Regions from separate parts of the Photobacterium kagoshimensis genome, predicted to be linked through region 3. Evidence: predicted binding sites of a transcription regulator. Region 3 holds the regulator's gene; each other region holds the start of a gene.

What was found. Region 3 encodes MetJ, which represses methionine synthesis genes. Its sites were predicted from a motif close to TTAGACNTNTANANGTCTAA; they were not measured.
Region 1: the regulator MetJ is predicted to act here: its motif matches at 5,760-5,779, upstream of metH (methionine synthase).
Region 2: the regulator MetJ is predicted to act here: its motif matches at 6,075-6,094, upstream of metN (methionine ABC transporter ATP-binding protein MetN).
Region 4: the regulator MetJ is predicted to act here: its motif matches at 3,490-3,509, upstream of metE (5-methyltetrahydropteroyltriglutamate--homocysteine S-methyltransferase).

Annotation. Positions count from the first base shown of each region.
Region 1 is NZ_JAKJSO010000017.1:1,465-8,893, reverse strand. Features, by position in the region: lysine riboswitch at 272-471, shown strand; gene lysC (lysine-sensitive aspartokinase 3) at 585-1,958, shown strand; gene metH (methionine synthase) at 2,038-5,709, opposite strand; gene L4C35_RS16130 (cation:proton antiporter) at 5,903-7,183, shown strand; gene metA (homoserine O-succinyltransferase MetA) at 7,271-7,429, opposite strand, start outside.
Region 2 is NZ_JAKJSO010000024.1:5,907-13,335, forward strand. Features, by position in the region: gene L4C35_RS19915 (ABC transporter permease subunit) at 1-470, opposite strand, end outside; gene L4C35_RS19920 (hypothetical protein) at 887-1,702, shown strand; gene L4C35_RS19925 (zinc-dependent metalloprotease) at 1,721-5,317, shown strand; gene gmhB (D-glycero-beta-D-manno-heptose 1,7-bisphosphate 7-phosphatase) at 5,394-5,948, opposite strand; gene metN (methionine ABC transporter ATP-binding protein MetN) at 6,237-7,271, shown strand; gene L4C35_RS19940 (methionine ABC transporter permease) at 7,261-7,429, shown strand, end outside.
Region 3 is NZ_JAKJSO010000012.1:171,767-179,195, reverse strand. Features, by position in the region: gene L4C35_RS10210 (cation-translocating P-type ATPase) at 1-820, shown strand, start outside; gene L4C35_RS10205 (cation:proton antiporter) at 891-2,054, shown strand; gene metJ (met regulon transcriptional regulator MetJ) at 2,238-2,555, opposite strand; gene L4C35_RS10195 (O-succinylhomoserine (thiol)-lyase) at 2,826-3,992, shown strand; gene L4C35_RS10190 (bifunctional aspartate kinase/homoserine dehydrogenase II) at 3,993-6,410, shown strand; gene metF (methylenetetrahydrofolate reductase) at 6,768-7,429, shown strand, end outside.
Region 4 is NZ_JAKJSO010000020.1:39,165-46,593, reverse strand. Features, by position in the region: gene L4C35_RS18310 (CHASE domain-containing protein) at 1-960, opposite strand, end outside; gene metE (5-methyltetrahydropteroyltriglutamate--homocysteine S-methyltransferase) at 1,149-3,476, opposite strand; gene metR (HTH-type transcriptional regulator MetR) at 3,710-4,621, shown strand; gene L4C35_RS18295 (GGDEF domain-containing protein) at 4,756-5,844, opposite strand; gene L4C35_RS18290 (DUF4250 domain-containing protein) at 6,060-6,248, opposite strand; gene L4C35_RS18285 (hypothetical protein) at 6,418-7,083, opposite strand; gene L4C35_RS18280 (GGDEF domain-containing protein) at 7,321-7,429, shown strand, end outside.

The DNA of each region.
Region 1 (7,429 bases), on a different contig from region 3:
TTCTCCTTAGACGGTCTCTGATGCTTATGTTTAGTTATATATCAGAATGAAGTGGGTCGATGTTTATCTTTCACTGAAACACTTATATTAAAGACTGATACCAATTCCATTCATTAACTCGCAACAATGATTTGCTCCTCAATGGAACAGGCTCTAACAAGTTATTTCAATTTTTTTGCATAATCAATCATTGATGTATTGACAACATCATAACAAATCCTATTCAATGGCTATTCAGTTTTTGTTCATCCTGTTGGTATTATCAGCAGGTGAAAACAGAAGAGGAGCGTTACCCAGGTATTTGTTTGGCGGGGCCCCACCCCAATGCCAAACCGAGAGGGGGAGTAACGCCGAGATACGCCCAAGTAGGGGATCGGGCGTATCGGCCTTGAAGGTTGAATCCTTCTGGCTGTCATATTTCACCTTTTGAATGGAATCAAGAAAGGTGCAATATGGGGAGCTTCTGGTTATCGTGATTTCTATCCGCTTACCGTTTGATACTGCTATCTTACCAGCAGCACCTCCCGCTTATTTCATTCGATTCCTATAGTTACGCTGTTTTTAGGAGACATGTTTTGAGCCCGATTTTATCATCAACACCACCTTTAGCACTCACCGTTGCCAAATTTGGTGGTACCAGTGTTGCCGACTACAACGCAATGCAACGTAGTGCCCAGATTGTGGCAAATAGCCCCGCAACACGCTTAGTACTGATCAGTGCCTGCTCTGGAGTCACCAACTTACTGGTAGAGTTATCCCAAGGCATTGCAGATAACGCTCTACGTCAGCTGCGGCTCCAAACCCTGCACGAGACCCACCAATCCGTGCTTGAGCAACTTCAATCTCCTGAAGTCCCTGCCGCTGCTATCCAAGAGCTATTAGACAATATCGCAGTACTTTCAGAGCAAGCCATTGATCAACCCAGTGCAGCAATTACCGATCAACTAGTGGCAAATGGAGAGCTACTTTCGACCCATTTATTTACACAAATCCTTCAAGAGCAAGGTATTGATGCGATTCGATTTGATATTCGTCAAGTCATGCGTACGGATAGTCAATATGGCAAAGCCATTCCCAACCCAACGGCAATTCGTCAACTCAGTAACGATCACCTTCGCAGCCAGTTACAGCATCAGGTTATCGTCAGCCAAGGCTTTATTGGTTCTGATGAAAACAACCACACCACAACCTTAGGCCGTGGTGGCAGTGACTACAGTGCCGCATTAATGGCAGAGGCTATCAAGGCAACCACCTTGGAAATTTGGACCGATGTACCGGGAATGTACACCACAGATCCACGCATTGCCGCCAAAGCGCAACCCATAAAAGAAATCAGCTTTAGCGAAGCCTCTGAAATGGCAAATTTCGGTGCGAAAATTCTTCACCCTTCAACCTTAGTTCCTGCGATACGCCAGCAAATCCCAGTCTTTGTTGGCTCCTCAAAAGCACCAGAGCAAGGGGGGACTTGGATTCGACAAACCGTTAGCGATGCCCCGCTTTTTCGAGCAATAGCACTACGTTGCAACCAAACCATGGTGACGCTTACAAGTCTGAATATGTTCCATGCTTACGGTTTTCTCGCTGAAGTATTTCGCATTTTGGCTGAGCATAAAATTTCGGTCGATTTAATCACCACATCGGAAGTCAGCGTTTCACTAACTCTGGATCAAACCGATACCGCAGGTGGTGCACCGACCCTACCACAAGCGGCGATTGAAGCTCTGAGTGAATGGTGTCGGGTCGAAGTCGAGCAAGGGCTCTGCCTAGTCGCATTGATTGGTAACCAAATGAGCCATACCCAAGGCTTTGTGAGTCAAGTATTCGGCTCTCTCGAACAATATCCGCTTCGTATGGTCTGCTATGGCGCCAGTCCCCACAACCTCTGCTTCTTGATCGATCAAGACAATGCGAAGCCTATCGTGCAACAACTTCACCAGCAATTATTCGAAAGACATTAAGCCTCAGTAATCGATAAAAATAAGAAAGGCACTCCATGAGTGCCTTTCTTGCTTCGTAGGTAGTAGGTAATATCTAAAATTAGAGGTTTGGCCCTAACCATTTCTCCGCTTCTTCAAGCGTCCACCCTTTACGTTGCGCATAATCTTCTACTTGATCTTGCTGAATTTGTGCAACCGCAAAATAACGCGATTCAGGGTGAGAAAAATACCAACCCGATACAGCGGCACCAGGCCACATGGCATAGCTTTCCGTTAATGTCATCCCTGCATTCGCTTCAGGTTCAAGCAGTGACCAAATTGTCCCTTTTTCAGTGTGCTCAGGACAAGCAGGATAACCCGGAGCAGGACGAATACCTTGGTATTTTTCCCGGATCAAATCGTCATTTTCCAGCGCTTCATCGGGGGCGAAACCCCAAAGCTCTTTACGTACTTTTTCATGCAAGCACTCAGCAAACGCTTCTGCCAATCGATCAGCAACAGCTTGGATCATGATGGCATTATAATCGTCACCCGCATCTTTAAATTGCTCTGCAATGTCGTATTCACCAATCCCGCCCGTCACTGCAAAAGCCCCTATCCAATCAGGCTGACCACTCGCTTTAGGCGCAATGTAATCTGACAAACAGTAATTCGCCCCTTTCGTTTTCTGCGTCTGCTGACGTAGACCATGCAAGACAGTTAATACCTTGCTACGGGTGTCATCGGTATACACTTCAATATCATCGCCAATATTATTCGCAGGGAATAAACCACAGACACCATTGGCCTTAATCATACCTTTGGCCTCAATCTCATCCAGCAGTGTATTAGCATCATCAAATAAGCGCTGCGCCTCTTCACCGACAACTTCATGACGTAAAATCGTTGGATATTTACCACTTAACGACCAAGTCATGAAAAATGGCGTCCAATCGATATAGCGACGCAGCTCAGAAATAGGGAAATCTTTAAACACATGCACGCCAGGGTTAACGGGCACTGGCGGCGTATACGTCGTCCAATCAATGTCGACACAATTATCCCGTGCTTGCTCAAGCGTAACAGGCGCGGTACGAGGTTTCTTTCGGCTGTGTTGATCGCGAACTACGTCATATTCTTTATCTAATCGCTCGACAAAAGCAGGTCGCAACTCATCAGACAATAACGCAGAGCAGACACCGACAGCGCGCGAGGCATTCGACACATACACCACTGGCGCATGATAGTTTTGCTCAATTTTAACCGCGGTATGCGCCTTTGAGGTGGTGGCACCGCCAATCAAAAGTGGTAACTCAAAACCCTGTCGCTCCATCTCTTTAGCTACATGTACCATTTCGTCAAGCGATGGGGTGATCAAGCCACTTAAACCGATAATATCGACGTTTTCTTCTTTGGCTACTTTGAGGATTTTGTCACATGGCACCATGACACCGAGATCGATAATTTCATAGTTATTACACTGTAAAACAACCCCGACAATGTTCTTGCCGATATCATGTACATCACCTTTAACGGTCGCAAGTAAGATCTTGCCGTTGGTCTGCCCGGCTTGTTTTTCCGCATTAATATAAGGTTCTAAATGAGCAACGGCCTGTTTCATCACACGCGCAGATTTAACCACCTGTGGTAGAAACATTTTACCTTCACCGAATAAATCACCCACCACATTCATGCCAGACATTAGTGGGCCTTCAATTACTTCAAGTGGCTTACTCGCCTTCGTGCGCGCTTCTTCAGTATCTTCAACTATGAACTCGGTAATGCCTTTAACTAAGGCGTGTTCAAGGCGCTTTTCAACAGGCCAACCTCGCCACTCTTGTGCACTACGGTCTTCTTCCACTTTGCCGCTATCACGGTATTTTCCAGAAATATCGAGTAGTCGCTCAGTACTGTCTGAACGGCGATTTAGTATCACATCCTCAACAGCTTCGCGCAGTTCATCAGGTAGATCATCATAAATAGCCAACTGCCCTGCATTAACGATCCCCATATCCATGCCTTGCTTAAAGCAGTGATAAAGGAAAACAGCGTGAATAGCCTCGCGCACCGCGTTATTGCCACGGAAAGAGAATGATACATTAGAGACACCACCTGAAATCATGGCATAAGGTAGTGTGCGTTTAATATCACCGACCGCCTCAATAAAGTCGACTGCGTAATTATCGTGCTCTTCGATACCCGTCGCGACAGCAAAGATATTGGGGTCAAAAATAATGTCTTCAGGCGGAAAACCGACTTCATCGACTAAAACCCGATATGCATTGGTACAAATTTCAACTTTACGTTCTCGAGTATCCGCCTGACCGACTTCATCGAACGCCATCACAATCACCGCAGACCCATAGCGGCGTAACAGCTTGGCTTGTTCAATAAATTTATCTTTCCCTTCTTTTAAAGAGATCGAGTTAACAATCGGTTTGCCTTGCACGCATTTTAGGCCAGCCTCTATCACCTCCCATTTTGAGGAGTCGACCATAATCGGCACTTTTGAAATTTCAGGCTCGGTCGCACACAAGTTCAAGAAGCGCACCATCGCCGCTTCCGCATCTAGCATCCCCTCATCCATATTAATATCGATGATTTGTGCCCCCGCTTCGACTTGCTGCCGTGCAACTTCTAACGCCTCATCGTACAGCTCTTCTTTGATCAAACGCTTAAAGCGCGCAGAGCCCGTTACGTTGGTTCGCTCACCAACATTAATAAATAAGGTATCAGCATCTATGGTGAGAGGCTCTAGGCCAGATAAGCGACACGCGACGGGAATATCAGGTAATTGGCGAGGCTGAAGATCACGGGTAACTTCATACATTTTACGGATATGCTCTGGTGTCGTACCACAACAGCCGCCAACCAGGTTCAAGAAACCGCTTTGCGCCCACTCTTGAATATGTTCAGCCATATCATCAGGGCTTAAGTCATATTCACCAAAGGCATTGGGTAAACCTGCATTAGGGTGAGCAGAGACGGCACATTCCGAAATACGCGAGAGTTCGTTAACGTACTCGCGTAGTTCATCAGGCCCTAACGCACAGTTAAGGCCAAATGAGATAGGCTTAACGTGGCGCAGTGAATTATAAAAAGCCTCGGTAGTTTGGCCAGAAAGCGTACGACCAGACGCATCCGTGATGGTGCCAGAAATCATGACAGGCAACTGAATACCATCTTCTTCAAATACGGTTTCAACTGCAAAAGTACAAGCTTTCGCGTTTAGGGTATCAAAGATAGTTTCAACCAGAATAATGTCGACACCGCCAGCAATAAGGGCACGCGTCGACTCGGCATAAGCTTCAACTAACTGATCAAAAGTAACATTACGATAGCCGGGATCGTTAACATCGGGGGAAATCGAACAAGTCCGATTGGTCGGGCCTAAAACACCAGCAACAAAGCGCGGCTTATCCGGTGTTTTTGCTGTCCATTCGTCAGCAGCCTGGCGAGCAAGCTTAGCAGCTTCGTAGTTGATCTCTGCGCTCAAACTCGCCATGTCATAATCCGCCATCGCAATCGTGGTGGCGTTAAAGGTATTCGTCTCTAGGATATCTGCGCCAGCATCTAAATAAGCAAGATGAATATCTTTAATCAGCTGTGGTTGCGTTAGGACTAGAAGATCATTATTACCTTTAAGGTCTGAGTGCCAATCACAAAACCGATCTCCTCGGTAATCATCTTCTTCTAATTTATACCCCTGAATCATGGTGCCCATGCCACCATCAATAATGAGGATCTGTTGTGCTAACCTTTGTTCAAGTATTCCTTTGCCCTTAGCCACTATTTACTTCCTTATTTAGTGTTACAGCTAATTCACATCCTATCACAGCAAAAATGGAAATCTAGACGTCTAAAGACAATTGGAATAGAAAAACTAATTCATCAAAAGCCTGATTTTTTTATGGCTATCATGACCCGATGGTTTTATATTTTGTGACAATTTTTAACTTTACACATTCACCAACCCGAGGTTTCGAATGTCCGTATACAGTACCTTATGCTTTCTTGCCGCAGCGGCGATGCTCATCGCTTTTGTTAATAGCAAAATAGGCAAGATGCAAACAACCATAGCCATCACTGCAGGAGCACTGGTTTTATCTATAGGGATCGTTATTGCCGGACAAAATGGTTGGTTTAACCTCCAAGATATCGCCGCAGAACAACTCGGTAAAATTAACTTTGAAAGCTTCCTTCTCAAAGGGATTTTAGGCTTTCTTCTCTTTGCGGGTGGCTTAGGGATCAAACTTCCTAACCTCGAAGACCAAAAGTGGGAAATCACCGTTTTAGCACTCGGTGCCACGCTCTTTTCCACCTTCTTTATCGGTGGTGCATTGTGGGCTGTCTGCCAAGCGATTGGCATCCAATTCGACTTTATATACTGCTTGATCTTTGGCGCATTGATATCGCCAACCGATCCCATTGCCGTTCTTGCTATCGTAAAGAAAATGAATGCCCCTCGTCGCATTTCAACCCAAATTGAAGGCGAGTCACTATTTAATGATGGTTTTGGTCTGGTATTGTTCGTCACCCTATTTACTATCGCCTTTGGTAATGAAGCACCAACAGTATTGGGCGTTGGTCAGCTATTCTTACAAGAAGCGATAGGTGGCATTGCTTACGGTTTTGCACTAGGGCTGTTATTCCATTACCTGATCAGCGCAACAGATGATCACTCTATGGAATTATTATTAACGCTTGGTATTCCAACGGCGGGTTATGTTTTTGCTGATGTACTTCATGTCTCAGGTCCGCTAGCAATGGTTGTAGCGGGTATCATGATTGGTAACTGGACACGCTATATTGGTTTCTCTAAAGAAAGTGAAGATCATCTTGATCACTTCTGGGAGCTGGTGGATGAATTTCTAAACGGTGTCCTTTTCCTACTGATCGGTATGAGTATGCTGCAATTTAGCTTCCATCCTGAAGATTGGATCTTGATGTCGATTGCTGTACCGCTTGTATTGCTTAGCCGTTACTTAAGTGTTCGCCTATCTTATGTTGGCTTTAACCGTTATCGTGATTACAACCCGTACTCTGTTCGCATCCTCACATGGGGTGGATTACGCGGCGGCTTAGCGCTTGCCATGGCCATGGCCATTCCAGCAGGCGTTATCGTTATTCCAGAGAAGAACATAGATGTACGTGAGATCATGCTTGTCATGACTTACGCCGTTGTCGTTTTCTCTATTCTAGTACAAGGCTCAACCATTACCTCTTTGATCCAAAAAGCAAAGAACTGGGAATCACAAAATAGCTAAAACATAGCCCTCTAAAAGAACAAGGCCTGCAATTGCAGGCCTTTTTTGTATTCAGCATATTGAGCACAAATGAAGACTCAAAAAGAGTTAATCATCTTTGGTAAAATTATCTTCTGAAAAATGATCAAGATCGAAAGGTGTTTGCTGATACACACAATAATTGAGCCAATTAGAAAACAATAAATGACCATGACTTCGCCAACTCGCGACAGGGGGCTGAGTTGGATCATCATCAGGGTAGTAATT
Region 2 (7,429 bases), on a different contig from region 3:
CCAATAAAGATCAAAATTGAGGAGGATGAATCAAATACGCTGCCATGGCGCATTGCTTTAAAATAACCGAGAGGAATGGAAATAAAGTAGCTGATAAAGAAAGTCATACCACCATAAAAAGCGGAGACAGGAATACGCTCAGCAATCATATCCCAAACAGGTTCGTAGTAGCGGGTCGATTCGCCAAAGTCAAAGACAACAAGCTTACTCAACCAATCGCTATACGCTTCAAACACCGGCTTGTCTAAGCCATAAAATGCATTCAGCTCGGCAATTTGATCATCGGAAAGTGCATTACTCCCCCCTACTGCTGTGCTTGTGGCTTGTACATCGCCTTTCGCTTGCATACTCGCAAGCAAGCGCTCAACGGGGCCGCCGGGCACAAATCGAGTAATGGTAAATATCAGTAGGGTTACACCCAGAAAAGTCGGGATCACCAACATTAATCGGCGTAAAAAATATGACAACATCGACGACACTCCTTGTCGTTATTTATTTTGTCGCTCTGTATTAGAGTTTAATACTATATTAAAACCAATAACAAGGCTTATTACTCCTATCCAATATTTTCAACATAGATCACTCACTATATCTTAGGTGATTTATAGCTAACAATGACTAATAAATCATTTAGTACCGTGTCAATATCAACTCAATAACGACCCAAAAGTAAAATAATGCGCCTATAGCTAATTAAGTCAAATCATCAATAAACCATCAGCTTCACTAATCTTATACGCTACCACAAACCTTAAATCCGACATTTAACCCATGCAATTCCACCAGCACCCAGAATAATCAATAAAATATCAAGATTGACCATGCCACCGGCAAAACTGTAACAATATAAAAAAAGTACCGTCAATAATATTATTAATGGATGAAAATGATGGACATAACAAATATAAAGAGGAAAAGAATCCCCAAAAGGTATAACCCCCTACTATTAATTGCAGGATTACTAGTGGTTAATCATAGTTACGCTGATATAAATAATATTAATGGTTATTTGTCTCTTACATACACCTCAAATTATGTAGATAAAGATGATCATCGCAGCATTAGAAATTTAAATTGGTCAGGAAACCTTAATTATAAATTAAATGAAAATACTATTTATATCGACTCTGGCGGCTATCGTGTTTATGAAGATGAAACAGGCACGTATTTAACCGACACGATTATTGGCATTAAAAACAGTCAATACTACCAATGGGGAGAAACCGGTAATATTGGTTATGCCGCTCAGTTTACTTTACCCACCTCTGAATTATCAGAAAAAGATAAGCTCTATACCGCACTTCGACTTTCTATGCCTATTACCAATAAATGGGATAGCATTAATTATTTTTTTACCCCAAGAGTCAAAAAGAACTTTCATAAATATAAAACAGCAGGAGACAAAAATTTAACCGAGTGGGTGGCATCTATCAATACAGGTGTAGGCTATAGCTGGCATGATTTCACCGTCAATCTTTCGCTACTTGGCGGAACGGCTTGGAGCTACCATGGTACACGCTATGACTGGAATTACTCAGGCGCTCTATCTGGTATATGGCAAATAACCCCTCACTTTTACACCGCGCTATCAACCTCTAACTCTGGCGTATATTTTGATGCAGAGCGTGGAACCGTTGGCGATATAGATATATTCAACCTAAACACGGCAAGCTATTCCATTGCTGTTGGGTATTCATTTTAAATACAAAAAGGAGTTTGTATGAAACGATCACTGGTCGCATCAAGTATTATTTCTGCGTTATTTCTCGTAGGATGTGGTGCTGATGATCAAAGCTATGATCTTGTTGAACGAGACCCTCACCAAGTAACTAAAAGGGAGATAAAAACAGATCAAGTCTACCTTTATATGCCGTCAATGGCGAAAGCACCACGTTATGCTGTTAGCATGGCGCCATTCATGCAAGGTCAGGAAAAACTGGTTCGCTTTTTCTATACCGAAGAAGGATTAGAAGTTCGTCAATTAAGCCCTGATGTCATTAGCCAAGCACAAATAAATAATAATGATTTTGGACGTTGGTCTGATGTTGACACTAATTTAAGCCCATTAATAAAATTGCCAGGGACTTATCAGGATTATCGTTGTAAAGAAGATGCCTACGATGACTGTACTAACCAAGAAGAGGAAAATACAGACGAAAATGTCAATTGGAAAGATAAAAAATTCTTCACGCCGGATTATACCAAACTCGCCGTATTAGAGCGTGACTGGGATGATTTATTTACCTATTCAACAGGATGTTATACCGCAGTAGGTCCAGCCCGACTGGCGACTGATTGGGAAGGTTATGAGTTAAAAGATGGTGCGCTGAATATTGAATTGGAACAAGATTATCAAATATCTAATCAGTGGAGCTGTCTCGTTAATGCTTTATTCCAAGGCGATGATGGTCTCGACTTTAATAACCTGACTTTTACGGTTTCAAACTTTTATTCGTTTGTCCCTCTGAATGCCGTGCAGAGTCAAGATTATGAGCCTGTGCTTTACCCTAAAGGTGATGAAGATACTTTTGGTATGTTTGCCTCACAAGTCTCTCGCCCCGACCACCTAGGGAACAACACCCAAGATGGTAATCGTATTCACTACATGCACCGCTTCAACCCGACACAAGGAAATGTCGATTATCACTTATCCGATAGCTTCGATATAAACCCAGCAACCCAGTTTTATAAACAAATCACCATAGATGTGATAGACAGGATCAATCCGCAACTAACCAAAGTTGGCGTACCGAGTATTACTTTGCATCAACCTTCGGGTAAGCGCTCTGGCGATCTACGCTACAACGTGATCAACCTTATCCACGAGCCGCTACAAAATGGCTTAGCCGGTTACGGTCCATCCGCAGTCAACCCTGTGACTGGTGAAATCGTCCATGCCCATGTTAACCAATACTCAGGTGTATTAGAGAGCATCGCTTACCGTTTATGGGATCGCATCGCGATCCAATATAACCAAGGCAATGTTAAACCAATGCCAAAACAGGAAAACGAGCAAGTATCAGCAACACCCGTTGCTTTATCCTATTCCGCTATTGATGGTACCCGCCTCGAAAGCAATGCTGATTTAATCGCATCGATCGCCACAAATACCTTACCACCAGCGGTACAAACACAGGCAAGTGAACCGATTGATAGCGCCTTAAAAGCCTTGAACGAGCTCAATCAGATCCCACAAGAGACACTTACCCCCCTAGATTTAGTCAAAATTAACGAACTCGAAAAGCGCCTATGGGCCGAACACAATATGTTTCCTGTTTCGAGCTTATGGTCGAGTACCACCGAAAAAATGCTGCCCACGATGGTCGTGGCAGGTCAGTCAATCGATTTTACCTCTGAAGATGCCTATGTATGGTTAGATAATGAGCGCACCCAACTAAAACGCTGGGACCAGCTAACCATAGAGCAACAGACACATGTCGGTCGTATTTTGGCTGGTATTTACTATGCAAAAACCTTGGTTCATGAAATAGGCCATAACCTAGGTTTACGCCATAACTTTCAAGGCAGTAATGATGACAGTAACTTTTTCACTAAACAGCAAGCTCATCATCACGGCCTAAAATACATCCCAGCGTACAGCTCTATCATGGACTATAACCCGTCGATGATGGATGCATTACCTGTCTTTGGCCTCTACGATAAAGCCGCATTGCGCTTTGCTTACAAACGCCAAGTTGAAGTGTCCACATTCGGTTCAGCATCAAAGGCCGATACCGTATCACCAGAATACTTTGACTTAACGGCCTATGATAAAGAACTGAAAACCGCTTTCTTTGCTGAAAATACTCACTTAGATCCACGCTTAAGCGATGGTGTTTTAAGTGCAGCCGTTAATGATGCCGTATTAGACGATAAGTGGAGTGATAAAGTCCCAGGCGATAAAGTGCTGCGTGAATTCAAATACTGTACCGATGGCAATGTCAGCTTAAATACCGACTGTAATCGCCATGACGAAGGTCGAAATCATAGTGAGATCAACAATTATAACTGGCAGCGTTACTACGAACATTTCTCGCTAAGTACCCACAGAAATAATCGTAAAAACTTTGATGAATCAACACTGAGTGATTACGCCATTGGCCGCGTCAACACCTTCATGAATTGGCGTGAAAACATTCAAATGTTCGATCGTATGTCACAATACATAGGTTGGAGCGACGCCGACCGTTTATTCATTGCCCAAACGGATCCTGTCTGTACCGGCCAAATGGAAATATGGCCAGTGTCAGATTTTAACTTCGATTACTTCTGTGGCATGGCGCAAGGCATTGATGAACTCAGAAATAACCTTGTGAATCTGGTGATTCAACCAGATCATCAGTGTGAAGTTCAAAATGCGGTTGGTGAAGTGAGTTACCGTACACTGAACGATGTCATTTACCAAAGTGCAGTACGCAGCCAGCTCGCTCAAGGGGAAGTACCACAAAGCTGCTTCCATCCAGCTATTGAGTCCTACTTAACCAGCCAAGGGCAAACACTGTTAGCTGAAGCGGGCAAAATGCTCAACAGCGGTAAAGCACCCAATGTGAACCCGAAGTTTAATTATGTCGGCATGTTTGATTACTACGGTTTCTGGCCCGATAAATTTGCCGCAATGGCTGCATTGTTAGAGCGAGATGGTATCCGTCGTACCACTGACCGCACTGACAGCGCCTTAGTCGATTTGCCTTACATTGTCCCAACAGGTGGCAACGGTTATATCAAATACGATATCTTTACAATCTTGCTTGATGATATCGCCCTTGGTACAAACAATGCTCAAACCATACTCGGTACTCAATTATTCAGAGACCGAGAAGGCAACGCAGTTGCACCACAAGGTGAGTTCACAGCGTTTGAGGTAAATACCAAAGTAGAAGCAGCCCCTTACTACGCCAAGAACCTCAAGCACTTCTATAACTTGCCTCACAAGGGTGAATACAGCCAAATTGAAGCGCTACTCAAGTTAGTGGTGCAATTTAGTGATAGCCAAACAGGTTACTACACCCAGGGTGACAAGCTGGCGCAATATGTTTCGCTACGCAGCAGTAACGATCATGTTAGCCAAGTTGAAACCTTTGTTCGTAAAAATGGCCAAAGCTATTATGCAAGTCCAGCCAATGGGTTAGCGCTACAGATGATCCAGTTCATCAAAGAACTGAACCAGCTTATTGATCCCAATATCGATAACAGCGCACTCGAGTTAAAGCACATCACACTGATTGAGTTTGATGATGCTAAGCAACAAGCTAAGTTGTTAAAACGCGCCAAACGTTACCAACAGGTGTTAGAAATTCTACCGCTCGATAACCGTTAAATAGCCCCATAATCCAAACGAAAACAGGTCGCCTAAGCGACCTGTTTTTTTTGAAGCTTAACGTAAAAAACTACGCTTACTTCGCTGCAACCCATGCTGGTACATCTGCGACGCTATCTAGCACAACCGATGCAAGGCTCTCGCCTTCTTCAGTCACAGGCTTACCTGTACGAACCAGAATTTTAGTGCCTACGTTGGCTGCTTGCGCCGCTTTCATGTCATCAGTTTTGTCACCGATCATGATTGAGTTTTCCATATCAATTTTTAGGAAATCTCGCGCAGAAATAAACATACCTGGGTTCGGTTTGCGACACTCACATGCTTGTAAGTAATCGCCTTGGCCTTCAGTTGGGTGGTGAGGACAGTAGTAAATACCATCAAACTCAACGCCATTATCAACAAAGTTCCAATCCATCCACTCTGTTAATGATAAGAATTCATCTTCAGTGTACATGCCACGTGCGATACCTGCTTGGTTCGTCACAAGCACTAACATGTAACCCATTTCTTTTAATTTCTTACATGCTTCGAAGACACCCTCGATGTATTCAAAATCATCTACAGTGTGAACATAACCGTGGTCAACATTAATGACACCATCACGATCGATAAAAACTGCTGGTTTGGCCAAAGGAAAGCCCTCTATATTTCATTTAGCTTGATTATGGCACGGCAGCAGTTGCGATTCATCTATTTACCGCTTCAAGGACCATAACAGCGCTAAGGATTACCGTTGGACTTTAAAAGCAGATTTCATTTAGACGTCTAGACGTAAAAATATCTATTGACTTAGCCATCCAGACTGCTAATCTCATTATCAACATAACGCGATTTAATTCAACTTTTCGCACAATCGCGTTACAAATACAATACGTATAACCGCAAAACGCATTATTTTATCTGGTATCTAGGAAGTTCGATGATAGAAATAAAACGAGTAGACAAAGTGTTTTATCAGGGAGAGTTAGAAATACATGCTCTGCGTGATATCAACCTTACCATTGAACAAGGTACCATCTTTGGTGTTATTGGCTCATCAGGTGCAGGTAAAAGTACACTGATCCGCTGTGTCAATTTACTTGAACGCCCAAGCAATGGCCAAGTGATTGTTGATGGTGTCGACCTAACCCAGCTGTCTAGCCAAGAGTTAACCCTTGCTCGTCGCAAGATCGGCATGATTTTTCAACATTTCAACCTGCTTTCATCGCGAACTGTATTTGATAATGTCGCCCTACCCCTTGAGCTAGCGAACAAATCAAAAGCAGATATCAAAACCAAAGTCACTGAGTTGCTTCAGCTTGTCGGCTTAGCGGATAAACACCACAGCTACCCAGCCAATCTAAGTGGCGGTCAAAAACAACGTGTCGCCATTGCCCGCGCACTGGCCTCAGATCCAAAAGTGCTACTGTGCGATGAAGCTACCAGCGCCCTAGACCCTGCAACAACGCACTCGATTCTCGATCTACTTAAAGAGATCAACAGCAAGCTAAAGCTCACTATTTTACTTATCACCCACGAAATGGATGTGGTCAAAAATATCTGCTCCAAAGTAGCGATTATTGGTGACGGTGAACTGGTAGAAAAAGGGCCTGTTGGCGATATTTTTGCTCACCCTAAAACAGATCTTGCCCGTGAGTTTATTCGCTCAACATTGGATCTCTCAATTCCTGAAGATTACAAAGCGCGTATGACACCAGAGCGCATTGAAGGCAGCTACCCACTGATCCGTTTAGAGTTTACAGGCGCTTCCGTCGATGCACCGCTGATCAGTCAAGTAGCACGTGAGTTCAATATTGATATCAGTATCTTGAGCTCAGACATGGACTACGCTGGCGGTGTCAAATTTGGCCTGATGCTGGCAGAGTTTTATGGAACGGAACAAGCAGCCGATAATGCGGTAGCCTTCCTTCGCGATCACAAAGTTAACGTAGAGGTGCTAGGTTATGTTGCTTGATACTATTGCTACTTGGTGGCAAACCAATGAACGTTTGGTTCAGCTATTAATCGAAGCATTAGGCCAAACCCTCACCATGGTATTGGCATCGGGATTGATTGGCTTTGTACTGGGTATTCCACTCGGTGTTGCACTGCACCTCACTAAAGATAATGGCC
Region 3 (7,429 bases):
CAATAATGAAGTACCCGCCATGACAGGTGATGGTGTGAATGATGCCCCAGCACTTCGCCGCGCAGATATTGGTGTGGCAATGGGGATAGCGGGTACCTCGGTGGCCAAGGACTCTGGTGATTTAATCTTGTTGGATGACAACTTCAGCACCATAGTCAAAGCCGTACGCCAGGGTCGTCAGATTTTCGATAACTTACGTAAGTTTATCCGTCAGGCATTAACAGCCAACGTGGGTGAAGTGGCGGTGATCTTGATTGCCTTCCTGATGATGGGGCCAGAAACTATTTTGCCGCTGACGCCACTGATGATCTTGTGGATCAACTTAGTGTCAGATGGTTTACCTGCCTTAGCATTGGGGGTTGAACCTGAAGAAAAAGATGTGATGTCACGTAAACCGCGCAAACGTAATGAGGGTTTCTTTGGCGACAGCCTAGGCGCCAAAATTGTGATCCGTGGTTTGGCACTGGGTGGCATGAGTTACATGGCATTTAGCTGGGCATTGAATGCTGGTCATAGTGCGGAATACGCACAGACAGTTGCTTTTGCCATGCTGATCTTTGCCCAACTGTGGCACCTATTTGATTCACGTAGCTTTACAACGCTATACCGCAAAAATCCATTCACCAATAAGTACCTACTAGGCGCAGTCGCCTTGTCTGCAACCTTATCACTGAGCGTGATGTACACAGGCTTAGGTCAAATGATTTTTAATACCGAAGCCCTGTCGTTTAGTCACTTAGTGGCTGTGGTTATTGCCGCATCTGTACCGACCTTCGTACTGTCGGGTATCAAAGAAATCACGAAAGTGAAATTCGTCTAACCCAACTGTCAGCCCTCTTTTTAGGGGGCTGGCGATTTCTGATGAACAATGCAATCCAAGAGGTTATGACGTGAAAAAAATCATTATATATTCCGCATTACTGTTGGTGGGGCTAGTGTGCTCACAACTGCTGCCATCATTCATAGTCGGTTACGGCCAACTGCAACCGACCATTCTGTTACTGACCATGTCAGCGCTGGCCTACATCATGATCAATGTCGGTCGTGAGTTTGAAATTGATAAGAACAATTTAAAGCAATACCGCTGGGACTACGTGGTTGCAATGACAACGGCAACCTTCCCGTGGATAGGCGTTGTACTGTATTTCATTTTTGTCCTGATGCCGCCAGAGATGTGGAGCAACTTAGATGCATGGACGGAAACCTTAGTCATTGGTCGCTTCGCTGCACCAACCTCTGCGGGGGTGCTGTTTGCCATGCTGACGGCTGCGGGGTTAGGGGCGACCTGGATGTTTAATAAAGCCCGAGTGCTGGCCATCTTTGATGATCTCGATACTGTGCTCTTGATGATCCCACTGTCTATTTTAGTGGTGGGCTGGCAGCCCGCATTAGGTGTGACACTCGTTTTAATGTTTGGCTTGTTAGCGCTGGGTTACCGCTATTTACACCTTTGGTCTATTCCGTCATCTGCGGGCGCTGTGATGGGCTATTCCGTCATTATTGCGTTGCTGTGTGAGTTGTTTTATTTACGCAGTGGCGTCCATTTCGAAGTTTTGCTCCCCGCTTTCGTGCTGGGCTGCATGATGAAATCGCAGCATGAATCTAGCGCGGATCAGCAAGTCTCAAGCTTTGTGGCTGGGGTGTTCATGGTGCTGGTTGGTCTGAGCTTGCCACAAATCTTTGGGGGAGTAACAACCACCTCAACAGAGAGCGTCACTCTGGCAATGCCAGCGATGTCGTTAGCTGAAATTACTTACCACGTTTTGATCATTTCTGTGATTGCCAATCTCGGCAAGATGTTCCCACTGTTTTGCTATCGCAAACAAGCAACGTTGAAAGAGCGCTTGGCGCTGTCGATCAGCATGTGGCCACGTGGAGAAGTGGGTGCAGGGGTGTTGATGATCAGTATTGGCTATGGCTTTGGTGGGCCGATTGTCACCATCAGCATGCTGTCGTTAGCACTGAACTTAGTGTTAACCGGTGTGTTCATTATGGTGGTGAGAAAACTTATTTTGAGTGAGAAACAGCAAGGAGAGAGTTATGAAAAAGCGTGAACTTAAGTTACTTGGCATTGTTATTACGATTTTTCTTTTGACGCTGGTGGTAGGACGTACCGCATAAGACTGATGAAAGTAAAAGCTACCACTATAAAGATCTAGAAGTAGCGCGTTTCCATATTTACTGACTGTGGTTCCAATGTTGTCGCCACAGTCAGTTTTTTGCCCCTCGCGACGAGGTTACTCGTTGATGTCTTCGTAAGTAATACCCATCGCATCCATCAAAGCTTTCGCCTCGGCTGGGAGATCATCAGGGCGATCTTTACGAATATCGTCATCGGTGGGTAACGGTTGGCCAGTATATGCATGCAAAAATGCTTCACATAGCAACTCACTATTGGTCGCATGGCGCAGGTTATTCACCTGACGACGTGTACGCTCATCAGTCAGAATTTTTAAGACTTTTAATGGAATCGACACCGTAATTTTTTTTACTTGTTCGTTTTTCTTACCGTGTTCCGCGTATGGACTGATGTACTCGCCATTCCACTCTGCCATGTTTTACCTTCTCAGCGTTGTTGTTTTTACCGCCGCTCAGGTTATTTCACGCCATGACTATACTGAGAAAACCTCAGAAAATATGGGGTCATACGAAATAACTGCGAGTAGGGCAGTGAGTCATAATTAAAGTTTGGGTGAATTTTAGCGATATTTACCGCCATAAGCAAAGACATATAGACGTCTAGAAGTGTTGACGTCTCAGTTTAATGTGGTTAATGTTGATGAAGGAATTTTATTCGGCATTAAACCGAAACAAGGAAGGTTAATATGAGTGACAAGAAACTTGCCACTATTGCAGTTCGTACCGGCATTGAATCCGATTCTCAGCACCACGCTGTTGTCCCCCCTATCTATCTCACATCAACCTACAGTTTTCCACAGCTGGGTGAGGTGCCACAATACGATTATTCCCGTTCTGGTAACCCGAGTCGCAATATGCTGGCCGACGCACTGACAGAGCTAGAAGGTGGTGCAGGTGGTGTGGTGACAAGTTGTGGAACCGCCGCCATTAACCTTCTTGTTTCTGCATTACTAGGGCCCGATGATCTGATCATAGCACCGCATGATTGTTACGGCGGTACTTACCGTTTATTTAATACGCGCGCCAATAAAGGTGATTTTAAGGTTGAGTTTGTCGATCAATCTGATCCTCAAGCCTTAGCAGATGCCTTGGCAAAACAGCCTAAAATTATTTGGGTTGAAACCCCCTCTAATCCTCTACTCCGCGTGATTGACGTAGAAGCTTTGTGCCAGCAAGCCAAAGCGGCAGGGGCGCAGGTGGCGGTGGATAACACTTTCCTTTCGCCTGTCCTGCAGCAACCTATCGCACTGGGCGCTAACTTTGTGGTGCACTCGACCACCAAGTACATCAATGGCCATTCTGATGTCGTTGGCGGTATTTTGATTTCAGCGGATGCTGAACAAGCGGAAAACATTGCATGGTGGGCCAACTGTATTGGCGCAACTGGCGCTCCTTTTGATGCTTACCTAACCCTGAGGGGCTTACGTACCTTAGTGCCGCGCATGAAGATGCACGAAGAAAATGGGGCGCAAGTATTGGCTTTCTTAAAAGACCACCCGCAAGTTGCCGCGATTTATCACCCCAGTTTGCCGAATCACCCAGGCCATGACATCGCGAAGCGCCAGCAAAAAGGGTTTGGTTCTATGATTAGTTTTGAGTTGGCGGGGAGTTTCCAGCAACTTGAAGTGTTTGTGAAAGCCCTGAAATGTTTCTCGCTGGCGGAATCGTTGGGTGGCACTGAAAGCCTGATCGCCCATCCTTCGAGCATGACACACCGTGCAATGTCCGATGAAGCACAGGCAGAAGCTGGCATCAACACAGCACTACTGCGTTTATCTGTGGGGCTTGAAGACCCATCTGATCTTATTGCCGATTTAGTACAAGCTTTCCAGCAAGCAGCTGAGGTGGGATAAATGAGCCAAGTTCAACCGCGTCAATTACATAAATTTGGTGGCAGTAGCCTCGCAGATGCCGAATGCTATCGTCGTGTGGCGACAATTTTACAAGAGTACTCGACCGCCGAAGATCTGATTGTCGTATCAGCGGCGGGTAAAACAACCAACCGATTGATTGAATGGTTAACCCTGTTGGCGAAAGACGGCCGCCATGCGCATGAAGTGCTGCAAGAGCTACGTCAGTACCAACAAGAGTTGATCAATGATCTGCTACCTGAGCCCGCAGCGGACGAATTACAAACTCAGCTTCACCTGGAGCTGAGTGCCTTATCAGCGCTGAGTGAATTAGAACTTGATGAGGCGGCTCGTGCCAATGTATTAGGCCACGGTGAGTTGTGGTCGGCTCGGCTATTAGCCGCTGTGCTTAATGCCAATGCTTTGCCTGCTTGTGCGCTTGATTCCCGCCAGTTTTTACGGGCTGAACTCGCCGCGCAACCTGAAGTTGATTGCGCTGCTTCACGGCCTTTACTGCAACAACAACTGGTGCAGCATAGCCAGCATCGGATTGTTATCACTGGCTTTATGGCCCAAAACCAAGCAAGACAAACGGTATTGCTTGGGCGTAATGGCTCAGATTACTCGGCAACCGTCATTGGTGCATTAGCTGATGCCGCCCGAGTGACCATCTGGAGCGATGTGGCAGGGGTTTACAGTGCCGATCCGCGCCAAGTAAAAGATGCTTGCCTGCTACCCTTGTTACGTCTTGATGAAGCCAGTGAATTGGCACGTCTTGCTGCGCCTGTACTCCATAGTCGTACTCTTCAGCCTGTTGCCCAGAGCACTATTGATCTCACCTTGCGTTGCAGTCATCAACCTGAGTCGGGGTCGACGCGGGTGGAGCGCGTATTAGCTTCTGGCCGTGGTGCTAAAATTGTAACCTCATTAGATGATGTTTGTCTGATCGAGCTGGATGTCTCTCGTGCCAATGATTTTGAGCCCGTCCGTAAAGAGTTAGCACGCACCTTACTCCGTGCGCAGTTACCACCGTTGGCCCAAAGTGTGGATGTAGAACAAGGGCGTATTTTGCTGGCTTACACTGGCGAGGTTGTTAATGGCGTATTAGGTTTACTGCAAGATAGCGGTATTGCGGCCGAGTTGCGGTTACGTGATGGCTTTACCATGGTGGCAGTTGTTGGTGCGGGGGTGGTTAATAACCCCGTCCATTGTCATGGTTTCTATCAGCAACTGAAAGGTCAGCCGGTTGAATTTCTGGCAGAAGCCGAATCAGGCTTGAGCCTCGTGGCGATTTTACGCCATGTGAACCCTGAAACCTTGATTGGTCGTGTCCACCAAAGTTTGTTCCAAGCGCAGAAACGGATCGGATTAGTGCTATGCGGCAAAGGCAATATTGGTAGCCGCTGGCTCGAGTTATTTGAAACCGAGTGCGAACAACTGAGTAAACGCCATGGTAAAACATTTACCTTAATTGGTGTCGCTGACAGTAGCCGTCATTGGATTGATTATGAAGGTATCGCCCCTGCGCGTGCTTTAAATTGCTTTAACGATGAAGCGATTGAGTACGCCGAAGGTGAGTTGCTCACAACATTAGCGGCTCATCCATACGATGATGTGGTGGTGTTAGATGTGACGGCCAGTGCTGAGCTAGCGGCGAAATACCCACAGGTAGCAGAAAATGGCCTGCACCTGATTTCAGCCAATAAAGTGGCTGGCTCGGCATCGAGTGCTGATTACCATGCGGTACAAGATGCGTTTGCCAAAACCAGCCGCCATTGGTTGTATAACGCCACTGTTGGGGCTGGGTTACCCGTTAACCATACGGTGCGTGACTTACGAGAGAGTGGTGATGACATCATTGCAGTCTCTGGTATTTTCTCTGGCACCTTGTCATGGTTATTTCAGCAATATGATGGCTCGGTGCCGTTTTCAGCCTTGATTGAGCAAGCGTGGCAGCAAGGGCTCACTGAACCCGATCCTCGCCATGACTTAGATGGTAGTGATGTGATGCGCAAATTGGTTATTTTGGCGCGTGAGTCAGGGCTTAGCATCGAGCCAGAGCAGGTTAAAGTGGAAACTCTGGTGCCTGAATCTTTGGTTGATGTCAGTCTCGATACCTTTTTCGAACAAGCCGGAGAGCTCGATACGCGTTTGGAAGAGCGATTGGTGAAGGCGAACGCGGAAGAGAAAGTACTGCGCTATGTGGCTCGATTGGATAAAAAAGGCAAAGCGGTGGTTGGGGTAGAAGCCTTGCCCAAAGAACATGCCCTGGCGAACCTACTGCCATGTGACAATATTTTTGCGATTGAAAGTCGGTGGTATCGCGATAATCCGCTGGTGATCCGTGGCCCAGGCGCGGGGCGTGATGTGACGGCAGGGGCATTACTATCGGACATTAATCGTCTTGCCGCTTTGTTGTAAACAGGCCTTGGCGTCGGAGATCGCTGTCGTTGGCGATTGGTGGTGATTGTGAGATCGGCTGCTATGATTATTTATGGCAGTTGAATATAGCGGTATAAACCAAGCCAACTAGGATGATTAGTTAACGATGTTCTTATCGCTAGAAACATGCACTATTCCTTTTAAAACCTGCCTTTGGCAGGTTTTTTTATTGTGAAAATTATGCAATATGAACTTGAAAAAAATTCATGATTAGTAGGTTGACATTAAATTGGTATCACGACATTCTGTAGACATATAGACGTCTAAATGGTTATTTAAAGACGTTCACTTTTAAGGATAGATGGGCCACGGTGCCAGGATAGGAAGGGATGAACTATGGGGTATTCTCACGCAAGCCATTTAGATGCGCTAAACCAAAATATTGTGGACCTTAAAGGTGACCTCAATGTGTCATTTGAGTTTTTTCCGCCTAGCAGCGAGCAAATGGAAAAGACCCTGTGGGCATCTATTCACCGATTGAAAACACTGAAGCCAAAGTTTGTGTCTGTCACTTATGGTGCCAATTCCGGTGAACGAGATCGCACTCACTCGATCATTAAGGATATCAAAGATCAGACAGGCCTAGTGGCAGCGCCGCATTTAACCTGTATTGATGCCAGCCGTGATGAGTTACGTACTATCGCCCGTGATTACTGGAATAGCGGTATTCGCGATATCGTGGCATTGCGGGGCGATTTACCGCCACAAGGTGGTAGGCCAGACATGTATGCATCAGACTTGGTGGAATTATTACGCAAAGAAGCCGAGTTTGATATTTCTGTCGCGGCGTACCCTGAAGTACACCCTGAAGCCAAAAGCGCCCAAGCGGATTTGATCAACCTGAAACGAAAAGTGGATGCGGGGGCGAGCCGTGCGATTACCCAGTTTTTCTTCGATGTTGAAAGTTATCTGCGCTTTCGTGACCGTTGTGTCGCGGCAGGCATTGATGTTGAAATTGTACCTGGCATTTTACCCGTATCGAACATGACCCAAGCGAA
Region 4 (7,429 bases), on a different contig from region 3:
AAAACAAACATTGCCAACAATAAATATCCACCAAGGCGTGTGTGTTCTTCGCGATGAAAAGTAATGTCGACTTGGTATAGCCTCAAGTACCCACCGTCGCCCCGCATAGTTCATCACTGATCGCGTGTAGCGATACTGTATTAGTAATTCACCCGGCGAACGATGACTCAAATCTCGCGAATATAACGCCGACTTATTGGCGGGAGTGCTGGCATCCCACAGGGTAATTGCAATTTCTTTCTCTTCACCGCCACGGTATATCGCAGAAAATATCGACTTAATATCAAAAACCCCGGCAATAAATCCACGCAGTGATTCTTCTCTATTATTCAGAATTGGGGTATCAAACACAGGTATTAATGCTAACACACCTATCCGATTATCTTTTGATTGCACAAGGGCGACCCCTTCGGACAGTTGAACATCTCCAGAGTCAATTGCCCGAGACATAACTTCACGGCGTTGAGCGTTTGAGTTGAGATCGTATCCCATTGCAGCTCGGTTCAACTCTAGCGGCTCTAGATAGAAAACAGGGTAGTAATAATCTCGCTCAGTTGCTAACCCCATCTCACCAGAGCTTAACCGCTCGGTAAATTGATACCCTTTGTAATGTGTTTTCCCTTCCGCTTCAAAATGTTCTCTTGCTGAATGCGGAACGCGAGGAATCCATTCTAGCGCTTGCACTTTATTATGACGGCTTAAAATATATGCCGCCTCTTGCGCAAATGAAGTTAAGGAAATAGTTTCGTTATGATCGAAGTGTGCTTTTAGCGCATAGATGGATTCAAGATTAAATTTAAGCCCCTTATAATACGAAAGCGCTTTATCATTTATTTCATCTTGAAATTCACGTTCAATGTTTTTTGTTTCTACTTGATAGAATAAACCAAAGAACACGCTGGATATAATAACCCCCATGATAGCTGAAATTAAGGTTATTCTGTAAAGTCGCTTTCCCATTAGAGCCCTTGCTATCCAGTTATCCTTTCATTGTTAGAACAAAAGTAACCTATTACCAGCCCCGAGTTTCTGTTTTTTGCTCTGACCTGCACTTTTATGCTTATTCTTCTATAAAAAATAAAAAGACGCACAGTTCGTGCGCCGTTTTACCCTAGCCTAATCGCCTCTAATACTCTTTATTAAACTAACTATACCGCTTTGGCTTGCCATTGCTCTCGTAAGGTTTTTGCCGCTGTGACGAGATTTTTTAATGCTGCCTCTGTTTCTTGCCAGTTTCGTGTTTTCAAACCACAGTCTGGATTAATCCATAATCGCTCAGCAGGAATCAATCCTTCTGCTTTTTCAACTAAATGAATAATCTGCTCTACTGATGGAATGTTTGGCGAGTGAATATCGTACACACCAGGCCCGATTTCATTAGGGTAAGCAAATTCTTCAAACGCTTTGAGCAGTTCCATATCTGAGCGCGATGTTTCAATGGTTATCACATCAGCATCCAGCGCTGCGACAGACTGAATAATGTGATTGAATTCGCTGTAACACATGTGGGTATGAATTTGTGTTTCAGGCTCAGCACTAGCGGCTGAAATTTTAAAAGCGTTTACTGCCCAATCAAGGTAGCTCTGCCACTGGCTCGCTTTCAGTGGTAAACCTTCACGAATCGCTGGCTCATCAATTTGAATAATATTAATTCCAGCTTGTTGAAGGTCGGACACCTCATCACGCAACGCTAAGGCAATCTGATTGGCAATTTGCTCACGGGTGAGATCTTCACGTGGGAAAGTCCAACCTAAGATTGTCACTGGGCCTGTCAGCATGCCTTTTACTGGCTTGTCGGTTAGCGATTGTGCATAAGTCGCCCAGTCAACTGTCATTGGTTGTGCACGGTAAATATCTGACACAATCACCGCTGGTTTCACACAACGAGAACCGTAACTTTGTACCCAACCAAAGCGGGTTACCGCAAAGCCTTCGAGCAATTCTGCAAAGTATTCCACCATGTCGTTACGTTCAGCTTCACCATGAACGAAGACATCAAGTTCCAACGCTTCTTGACGCGCTATTGCATCAGCAATATGCCCTTTCAATGCGGTATTATAATCCGCCTCTGTCAGTCGCCCTGCTTTAAAGTCACGGCGCTGCGTACGGATTTCATTGGTCTGTGGGAACGAACCAATCGTCGTAGTTGGCAACAAGGGTAACCCCAGCGCGTTACGTTGCTGGCGAGCACGTTCGCTATACGGGGCTTTACGCTCAGCCAACGCAGCGGTAATTGCATTTGTGCGTTGACGAACATCTGTATTGTTTACACGCTCGCTGGTTACACGGGCTTTAATCGGGGCGCTGTATTTATCGCATTCGGCTTGTGCAATGGCATCACCATCAAGTGCATGTGCAAGCAAGGTGACTTCACGGCATTTTTGTTTCGCGAATGACAGCCACTGACGAACCTCTGGTTCAATCTCGGTTTCTAAATCCAAATCAATTGGGCTATGCAGTAATGAACAAGAACTTGCCACCCATAAGCGCTCACCTAACGCTGCTTTAACAGGTGCTAAGCGCTCAAGTTGTGCTGATAAATCGGCGCGCCATACATTACGACCATTGACGACACCGGCTGATAGCACCCAAGAGGATGGAAGTTTAGCGACCACTTCGTCCAGTTGCTCTGGCGAGGCTGATAAATCAAGATGCAGGCCATCAATATTCAGCTCAACAATTTTATCCAGATGGTGCGTAATATTGTCAAAGTAGGTTGTTAACAGTAATTTGGTATCACCTTTTAAGACTTGGTAAGCCAATTTAAATGAATCGGCCCATGCTTTAGGTAATTCAAGTGCCAACACAGGTTCATCAATTTGTACCCACTCGACGCCAAGCCCTGATAGCTTATTAAGGATTTGTTGGTACGCTGTGAGCAAACGCGGCAATAAAGATAAACGATCAAAACCTTCTTCTTTTTCTTTACCTAGCCATAAGTAAGAGACAGGGCCTAGCAGAACAGGCTTTACATCGTGACCCGCTTTTTTCGCTTCTGTTACTTCTTCAAAAAGCTGCTGCCAGCTGACGTTGAATTCATCATTTTTAGTAAACTCCGGCACAATATAGTGGTAATTGGTATTAAACCACTTAGTCATGTCTGATGCGGCACACGCACAACCCGTTGGCGCTTTACCACGCCCCACACGGAACAGGGTATCTAAATCGGGGAAGCCATTATTGTGGCGCTGTGGGATGTGACCTAACAGCATACTGGTGCCTAACACATGGTCATACCAAGCAAAGTCACCCACGGTTACATAATCTAAACCTGCACCCACTTGGTCACTCCAATGGCGATGGCGTAGTAAGCTACCAACTTCTTTTAATTCATTTTGATCAATCTCACCACGCCAATACTTTTCAAGTGCAAATTTCAATTCACGCTGAGAGCCAATACGAGGGTAACCAAGAATGTGCGTTACTGTTTTTGCTGCATCTTTTGCTGCTGGCGTTACTGTTGAGTTCGTTGTCATTATTCTAATTCCTTCAGAAGTCTGGATGTCTAAACAATGCCGCACCCGCTCCCTTTGAACAATCTCGAATAACTCACATTCAATTTGAATAAAATTCATAATCAATAATAATCATATTGCAATTCCTTCATATTACTCACGGCTATATCTAGCCATCTAGATGTTTACACTGCCATTGAATACAGTTACATTGAATTTGATTAATTTATTCAAACGGATATTGAAGAAAGCTAATGATCGAGATAAAGCATCTCCGCACCCTATCGGTATTACGCGATACAGGCTCGTTAACCGCCACCGCAAATACCCTTTGCTTAACGCAGTCAGCCCTGTCACATCAGTTGAAAGACTTAGAGCAGCGCTTAGGTGGGCAACTTTTCTTGCGTAAAACGCGCCCTGTACGCTTCACCCCTGAAGGGGATATCCTACTGAAACTGGCTGATGAAATATTTCCTCGAATCACCAAAGCCGAGCACGCTCTTGCCAATTTAAAAGAAGATGCCCATGGTCGATTACACATGGCAATTGACTGTCATTCTTGCTTTCAATGGCTCATGCCCGCTTTAAAGGAATACCAAATCCATTGGCCTTCGGTTTCGCTCGATTTCTCTTCGGGTTTTGGTTTTGAGCCTATACCTGCGCTCACCGCTGGAGAATTAGATTTAGTGATCACATCAGATATTCAACCTCGTAATGAAGTGCACTACGAGCCACTATTCGACTTTGAAATGCGCTTGGTCGTTTCGCCACAATCGCCATTAGCCGATAAAGATTTTATCGAACCAGAAGACATTCTTGAGCAAACCATGCTGAGCTACCCCGTTCAAAAGAGCCGTCTAGATATAGTGAAGCACTTCCTACAACCCGCTAATATCGAACCGAAAAAATGGAAACAAGCAGATAATACTTTGATGTTGGTGCAGATGGTGTCAGCCGATCTCGGGGTAGCCGCTTTACCTAATTGGGCAATTCATGACTTTGCTCGGCAGGGATTAATCGTCAGTAAACCGTTAGGCAAGGGATTGTGGCGGCGCTTGTATGCGGCTATTCGCGCATCAGAAAACCAACGCCATTATTTGCAGGCTTTTTTTGCGACAGCCCGTCAGCAGTGCCAGACGCACTTAGAAGGGATTAAACCGGCGTAATCGGTTACTAATACAATCCCCCTCAATCCTTTTTAAAGTCAACCAAAGCGAAGTTTGCACGATACCTCTGCTTGGCTCTAATGAGGGGCATTGATAAGTAATTGATCCTAATACACTACGAATTTAATTATGCATTACTCTATGTCGTAAGTATTTATCTTAGTAATGGCGCGTTTAATTCGATTCAATAGTGTTTTCATACTCATATGTTGATTCCACTCAACGATCGCTGATTTCATTAACAGCTCGGTATGCAAGTCTCTTTCTATCCACAAATCACAGCTATTGTGTATGTTAGCCTCTATTCTTTCAGCCACAATCGCGGCGCCCTCTCCATTTGTCTCAGGCAATATCAAGGCAAATTCATCCACGCTAATTCGTGCGATAAAATCTCGTGGCCGATAAGCACCGTGCTCTAAGGCTTTCGATACTATCCGCAGTAACTCATCGCTTGCCTCATGGCCACAGGTAAAAGTATATAAACGGATAGGTTGTATATTAATAACTAACACTGAAAGCGGAAGTTTACTGCGTCGAGCTGACATAACTTCCCGGTCTAATTCAATATTGAAATGCCTATTATTATGAAGCTGCGTAACTGGGTCGATCAAACTCACTGCTTTTAATTGATGTTTTAAATTACGGCTATCGTAATTTAGTAAAACAAGATCACGAAAACAGTGGTTAAGATATTCACTGACACACAAAGCTAATAACAGTTTTGATGCATAAGCAAAAAACAAGGTTGGTGTTAAGTTAGGACTCGCAATTAAAAATGCGCACACAATAGGAGTAGCAGCGAGTAACAATGCAGGCCGGTAACCAAAAAAAGCAACCACGGAAACCAAGATATAGATTTCACCATACAAAAAGACGGTTTGTAAGTGTGATGGATGATTAAGAACGATGGATAAAACCGCCCAAAAAAGGCTAAACAAGCCAGCTAGCAAAATAGATAATGGCTTCCATTTCGCGTCGTTATATGTTCGTCCAGCAAGCCACCAAAATATAAAACTCGATAAGAATGTAACGACTACCAATATGAAAAAATGAAGCTTCGTTGAATATGGGCTGTAATCTGATGTCATCAAATCGACTGCCATCAAAAAGATCAAAAGCGAAGATGCACCAACTAATAAACGAATCCCTTTCTCAAGTTGTTGTTGCTGCTGTTCATCAAAATAGACCTTCCCCTTCCCAGTAAAAGCAATATCTTGCATCATATGAAGCTCAATTATGAATAATAACAGTTACCAGCGACCAGCATGATAAATAGCTTAATCGCCCTAAAGGGGATCCCTTTATCTTTTTAATAAACTGAGACATTGATTGCGATGTTGAACGATCAACTATGGGTTATTACAGCTTTTAAAATACAACAAGGTGAATTGGTTGCATAAAATAAACGCCTCTGATCGCGGATAGAGGCGTTCAACAACTATTTAAACTGATTGTTAATCGGGTCGTATTGAAAGCCCAAGTCTCCCATTTTTTCCATTAGCTCATCATTATCGAGTTCATAACGGCTAAGTAACTCATCGACTGATTTACATTCTAAGCGTAATTTTTCATTCACAATGCCAAGCACTATGTGCCCATCAAGCTTGAGCAGATTGTTGATCTCCATACTTCTTCCACCCCGTCATATCACTATCAAACTCACTATTAAGCATAGTTAGTTATCAATAAGTATCGATAATTAATCCGTAAGCTACCGCACAAAAGGAAGAAGAAATATAAGTCGCAAAAAAAAGCCAACCTTAGTTAGGCTGGCTCCTTTATGGTGATATTGACCGTTAGAACAAACTCAGCTGCAGTCCGCTAGAAACCACCAACAAACCCAATGCGCCTAGCAACTGCCAACGGTTCGCTTTTTTATTCAGCATCAGGTGACCTGTCCACACCAGCAGAGCTACAACCATAGCAACGAGAGCAGCAATAACAATCGAAGTAATTGGTGCTAACGCAGCCTCATCGAACTGAGACAAATACCACACTAAAAATGGTAACGACACTATTGCACCAGCAAAACCACCAAATGGCAGTAAGCGATGGAAAGCTTGCAGACGAGTGCGCGCTTGGGTCAGTAAGGTATGCGCCAACAATGCACCTATTGTTGCACCTAATGTCAGGCTTAATCCCGCCATAGGTAAATTCACACGGAACAACACAGACAACAAGGCTAACCCCGCCAAACCGTTAGCAAAGGAAAGCATATTTAACGGACCTGCATCACGGGTTTTCCCTGTTTTCACTTTAATCGTAAAATAGGCCAGCGCCAGTAAAGGTAAAATGGCTAAAGGGAGTTGAATGATCACAAGTACCCAACCCAGTAGCAAAACAGGCAGTGTTTTATGAACGCGCCCACGTTGACCAGGACAGATCTCACCTTTGGTCAAAACAAGAGTAAAAATAAGCTGAGCAGTTAGCAAAGCTGGGATAAGAAAAATAATATAAGGCATCGGCTGCATCGGCATCAGTATTAACAAAGTGCAGGATTATAGCTGCTTCTCAGATAACAAACTAGCGACGCAAAGTGCGACTAAATCACTCTTTCGCTATTTAATGAGTCATCAATAAGCCATTTTTTGGATCAATATCACGGCCAATCTATTCAATCTAGTGAATAATCTCTGACTTATAATTTATACCAATTTGTTAAATCTCATTCATCGCTAGAAAAGGATATCTCTCGCCGAATGGTTATGCATGAAAACATCAATCAAATATTGCGAACAATAAAGCACTACCTGCCTGATTTGTGGAGCACAGCTACACACAGCACCAGTTTTAGAAATACCCGCAGTG